2 regions of the Pseudarthrobacter niigatensis genome follow, and region 2 is predicted to be linked to the other one. Evidence: riboswitches for the same ligand, from Rfam matches in the RefSeq annotation. Region 2 holds a riboswitch; the other holds the start of a gene.
What was found. A riboswitch is a leader RNA that binds a small molecule or an ion and turns the genes downstream of it on or off. The one in region 2 is predicted to bind glycine.

Region 1: linked by a shared signal. The riboswitch ahead of gcvP (aminomethyl-transferring glycine dehydrogenase) and the one ahead of cycA (D-serine/D-alanine/glycine transporter) in region 2 are both predicted to bind glycine.

Annotation. Positions count from the first base shown of each region.
Region 1 covers NZ_JAUSTB010000009.1:30,082-32,965, forward strand. The annotation lists gene J2T23_RS13675 (MFS transporter) at 1-382, opposite strand, end outside; gene J2T23_RS13680 (TetR/AcrR family transcriptional regulator) at 465-1,001, shown strand; glycine riboswitch at 1,093-1,190, shown strand; gene gcvP (aminomethyl-transferring glycine dehydrogenase) at 1,384-2,884, shown strand, end outside.
Region 2 covers NZ_JAUSTB010000021.1:5,721-8,604, forward strand. The annotation lists gene gcvP (aminomethyl-transferring glycine dehydrogenase) at 1-403, opposite strand, end outside; glycine riboswitch at 557-656, opposite strand; glycine riboswitch at 970-1,067, shown strand; gene cycA (D-serine/D-alanine/glycine transporter) at 1,221-2,732, shown strand; gene purU (formyltetrahydrofolate deformylase) at 2,750-2,884, shown strand, end outside.

The sequences.
Region 1 (2,884 bases), on a different contig from region 2:
CGCCGAAGAACCCGAGCGCCGCGCGGCCGGCGATCAGCCACTCCGGGGTGGGCGCGAATGCCGTGGCGGCGGACAGCCCTGCGAAGCCCAGGCTGCCGACGACCAGCAGCCGCCGCCGCCCAATCCGGTCGCCGAGGCTTCCCATTGATACCAGCAGCCCTGCCAGGACCAGTGGATAGGCGTCCACGATCCACAGCAGCTGCAGGCCCGTCGGTTCCAGGGCGCGGGCGATGGCGGGCAGGGCGAAGGTCAGGGCGGTATTGTCCACTGCCACCAGCAGCACGGGAAACATCAGCAGCCCCAACGCAAGCCAATCCCGCCACGGTGGCCGCATGGCGGAGCTGTCCCTTTGTACGGAGGCCGGGCTGATGGAGGTCGTCATGTAATAACTGTACCGTCTGGACGGTACAGTTTGAAACCGAAGCATTCCTTCTTCCCTGCCGGTGGAGGGCATGATGGAAGGCATGCCCCGAAAGCCTGTAGCCCGTGATGCGGTCCTTGACGCCTTCGAGTCCCTGCTGATCGAAGTGGGGGAGCGCGCTGCAACCCTCGACGCCGTAGCCCGTAAGGCCGGGGTGTCCAAAGGTGGCCTCCTCTACCACTTTCCCAACAAGGAAGCGCTCATCGCCGTGCTGCTGGACCGCCTTGAGGGGTTGGCCAAGGCGGATGCCGACGCGATGGCTTCGGCCAGCGAAGGTGCCGCCGCGTATTTCATCCGTTCCTCTGTCTGGGCGGATACTCCTCTGGACCGGGTCATTGTGGCCGCCACGCGGCTTGCCGAGGTGGCGCATGAGGAGACCCGCCGCCGGTTCGCCGCCATCCAGCAGCGGTGGCTGGACGAGATTGCTGCGGATGTGGGGCCCGGCCTGGCAAGGGCTGTCCTGTATATGGGTGACGGTTTGTACTTCAATGCCATGCTTTCCGTGGGCCCTGCGCCGGAAGGCGGAGCAGCCGCTGACGTGGAGGAACTCCTGGCCGCGTTGGAACGGCTCCGCAGGTAGTTTTCCATTTGCCGGAGGGCTTCTGGCGTAGGACAATGGAGAGTTGTGAGGGCTGTCACCGGCCGTCATGATCCAACAAATGAATAGCCTTTGATCTGCGGCGGGAGAGTTCTGCCGGAAGTACAGGCAGGCGCCGTAGGAGCAAATCCTCCCCAGGAATCTCGCAGGCCCCTGTACCGCCGCGGCGAGGCACCTCTGGAAAGCAGCAGGCAGTTGTCCGGCCTCCCTTGGGGGGAAGCGGGACGGCTGTTGTGCTCACCGACGGTGCAAGCGGTTCCTGCGCAGGCAGGCAACGCGGAAACTCTCAGGTCCAATACAGAGCGGGGAGGGACCCGAATAGCTGTGGCGTACCCTGCGCCGCCTGAATAAATGGAGTTCCTTCGTGTCGGTTACCCCAGCCTCCACCACCTTCGTAGACCGCCACATTGGCGCACGCCGCCAGGACGACGTCGACACCATGCTCAAAGCCGTGGGCTACGGCACGGTCGATTCCCTGGTGGACACGGCCGTGCCCAAGGTCATCCGCCAGGACACTGCCCTCCGCCTGCAGGATGCCCTCAGCGAGGTTGAGGTGCTTGCTGAATTGCGCCGGCTGGCCGCCAAGAACAAGACCGCGGTCCAGATGATTGGCCAGGGCTACTACGACACCATCACCCCTGCCGTGATCCGCCGGAACATCCTCGAGGCCCCGGCCTGGTACACCGCCTACACCCCGTACCAGCCCGAAATTTCCCAGGGCCGGCTTGAGGCACTCCTGAACTTCCAGACCATGGTCCAGGACCTGGTGGGCCTGCCCATCGCCAACGCCTCCCTGCTGGATGAAGCCACCGCCGTGGCCGAAGCGGTGCTGCTCATGCGCCGCGCCAACAAGACCAAAGACGCCCACGACGGCAAGACCGTCCTGGACGCCGACGTCCTGCCCCAGACCATTGCCATCGTCAAGGGCCGCGCCGAGGCGCTCGGCTTCGAGGTTGAGGTTGCCGACCTGTCCAAGGGCCTCCCTGAAGGTGCGATCAACGGGATCGTGCTCCAGCAGCCCGGCGCCTCAGGCCGGGTCTGGGATCAGTCCGCCACCATTGCGGCGGCGAAGGACCGCGGTGCGCTGGTTACCGTGGCCGCCGACCTGCTGGCCCTGACCCTGATAACGCCTCCGGGCGAGCAGGGCGCCGACATCGCCGTCGGCTCCACGCAGCGTTTCGGGGTGCCGCTGTTCTTCGGCGGGCCGCACGCCGCCTACATGGCCGTTCGCAAGGGCATGGAGCGTTCGCTGCCCGGCCGCCTGGTGGGCGTGTCCAAGGATGACTCAGGGATGCCCGCGTACCGCCTCGCGCTGCAGACGCGCGAGCAGCACATCCGCCGCGAAAAGGCCACGTCCAACATCTGCACCGCGCAGGCCCTCCTGGCCATCGTCTCCTCCATGTACGCCGTCTACCACGGCCCCGACGGGCTGAAGGCGATCGCGGAAACCGCCCACGGCCACGCGCGAACACTGGCGGCCTCGCTGGCGGGTGCCGGCGTGGAGGTGCTGCACACGAGCTTTTTCGACACCCTGACGGTCCGGGTCCCGGGACGCGCTGCCGCGATTGTCGCCGCCGCCGAAGCACGCGGGATCAACCTGCGTCCCGTCGACGCCGACACCGTGGGCATTTCCCTGGATGAAACCACGACGCCGGCCATCGTCGCCGAGGTTGCCGACGTCTTTGGCGCCACCGTTGCCGGGATCCGCGGCGAGGGCCGGGGCTTTGGGCTGGAGGCCGCCGTGGAGCGTTCCACCGACTACCTGCAGCACCCGGTCTTCAACACGTACCGGTCCGAAACCCAGCTCCTGCGCTACATCCGGAAGCTGTCGGACCGGGACCTGGCGCTGGACCGCACCATGATCC
Region 2 (2,884 bases):
CCAGGTCCTGGACCATGGTCTGGAAGTTCAGGAGTGCCTCGAGCCGGCCCTGGGAAATTTCGGGCTGGTAGGGCGTGTAGGCGGTGTACCAGGCAGGGGCTTCCAGCACGTTCCGGCGGATCACCGCAGGCGTGATGGTGTCGTAGTAGCCCTGGCCGATCATCTGGACAGCGGTCTTGTTCTTGGCGGCCAGCCGGCGCAGTTCCGCAAGCACCTCAACCTCGCTGAGGGCGCCCTTGAGCGCGAGCGGCTTGGACTGGCGGATCGAATTGGGGACGGCGATGTCCACCAGGCCGTCAACGCTGTCGTAGCCAACGGCCTTGAGCATGGTGTCCACGTCAGCCTGGCGGCGTGCACCGATGTGCCGGTCCGCAAAGACAGACGGTTGGGATTGAATCGTCATGAGGAACTCCAGGATTGGCCGGCCACGGGTGGCTCGGCATGGATCGGGTCCCTCCCCGCTCTGTATTGGACCTGAGAGATTCCGCAAACCCAGCCAGGGCCTGCTTGCACCGTCGGTGAGTACTGCCGGAGCAGCACTGCTTTCCAGAGTCGCCTCGCCGTGACGGTACATGGGCCTGAGAGATTCCTGGGGAGGATTTGCTCCTACGGCGCCTGCCCGGTGATGGCCGGGAGAACTCTCCCGCCACAGCTCGAAAGGCTTATTGAAATGTGGGTGATTCGGCTCACAAGTTACAGGATGGCGGCGCGGGGGTGCAAGTCGGTCCGTCATGAAGCGCGCCGGCGGCAGCATTACGGCGGCGTCGTAATGCCGGGCTTGACTTTTGTTCGTGACGGACACCACACTGAACCCCGTGATCCGGCCGGGCAGCGGAACTGGCCCAAAGAACGCTGGGCGCTCCGTCGCCGGCTGTGATTTCCGGAGGCCCAAAAAATGCGCCGTGCGGCTGGAAAGCCCGCAGCGGATGCACTCCGATAACTGAACACTGATTTACCAATCAACGCTTTTGACCTGCGGCGGGAGAGCCCTGCCGGTACGTTCAGCAGGCGCCGTAGGAGCAAACCCTCCCCAGGAAACTCTCAGGCCCACGTACCGCCGCGGTGAGGCAACTCTGGAAAGCAGCCAGGCCCTGTCCTGGCTCACCGACGGTGCAAGCACGCCATCCCGGCGAGTGGAAACTCTCAGGTCCAAGACAGAGCGGGGAGGAAATCCAATCTTTGCGACACCCCGGGTGCCGCTCGAACGATGGAGTTCCTCAATGACGACCCATTCCCCGACGTCCCCCGGCGGCGGAGCCCCGCACCTGGAGCGGCAGCTCAGCAACCGCCACATCCAACTGATCGCCATCGGCGGCGCAATCGGCACTGGCCTGTTCATGGGTTCCGGCAAGACCATCTCGGCAGCCGGCCCCTCGGTGATCTTCGTATACATGATCATCGGTTTCATGCTGTTCTTCGTCATGCGTGCCATGGGTGAACTGCTGCTCAGCAACCTCAACTACAAGTCCTTCAGCGATTTCGCCGCAGACCTGCTGGGCCCGTGGGCCGGCTTCTTTACGGGCTGGACCTACTGGTTCTGCTGGGTCATCACCGGCATCGCCGATGTCATCGCCATCGCCGGCTACTCCCGGGAACTGTGGCCCGGGGTGCCCCTGTGGATCCCCGGCCTGGCCACCGTAGCCATCCTTCTCCTGCTGAACCTCACCACCGTCAAGGCCTTTGGCGAGACGGAGTTCTGGTTCGCGCTCATCAAGATCATTGCCATTGCTGCGCTGATCATCGTTGGCCTGTTCATGATCTTCACCGGTTTCCAGTCCGACGCCGGTCCTGCCACCTTCACCAACCTGTGGAGCCACGGCGGATTCTTCCCGAACGAGTTCATGGGCTTCGTGGCGGGCTTCCAGATCGCCGTCTTCGCCTTCGTGGGAATCGAACTGGTGGGCACCACCGCCGCCGAGGCCAAGAACCCGGAGCGGAACCTGCCCAAGGCCATCAACTCCATCCCCATCCGCGTGCTCCTCTTCTACGTAGGCGCCCTCATCATCCTGATGGCAGTCACCCCCTGGACCGAGTTCAGGGCCGGCCACAGCCCCTTCATCGCCATGTTCTCCCTGGCAGGCCTGGGCGCCGCAGCCACCATCGTCAACCTCGTGGTGCTTAGCTCCGCGATGTCCTCCGCGAACTCCGGCATCTACTCGACCTCCCGCATGGTCTTCGGCCTTGCCCAGGAAGGCGACGCTCCCGACGTCTTTGGCAAACTGTCCCGGCGGAAGGTGCCCCAGAACGCACTGTTCCTCTCCTGCGTGCTGCTGCTGTCCGGCGTCGTCCTCATGTATGCCGGCCAGGACGTGGGCAAGGCCTTCGACATGGTTACCACCGTCTCAGCTGTCTGCTTCGTCTTTGTCTGGTCGATCATCCTGGCCAGCTACATCGCCTTCCGCCGCCGCCGGCCGCACCTGCATGAAGCATCGAAGTTCAAGATGCCCGGCGGTGTTGCCATGGTCTGGGTGGTCTTCGCCTTCTTCGCTTTCGTGATCTGGACCCTCACCACCCAGCCGGACACCCTGCTGGCCCTGCTGGTCACGCCGGTCTGGTTCATCCTGCTGGGCGCCGCATGGTTCGTCCTCCGCCGCCGGCCCGCACACCAGGCCCGATTCGCCGCGTTCCAGGCTGAACTGCAGGCAGACCAGGACTTCACCGACGCCGCATCCGGCCAGGCCGCCCGTCAGGTTGCCGCCGCAGAAGCGGGGGAAGAGCGGGTCAAGCGGTGATCGGCACGGAAGCCCGCATGTCGCAGGGCAGCACGGCCGCGGCCGGGCAGCGCCAGGCCGTGGCTCCGGAAACGGGCAAGGAATTCGTCCTGACATTCCATTGCCCGGATGCGCTCGGCATCGTCCAGGCGGTGGCGGCCTACCTGCTCGAG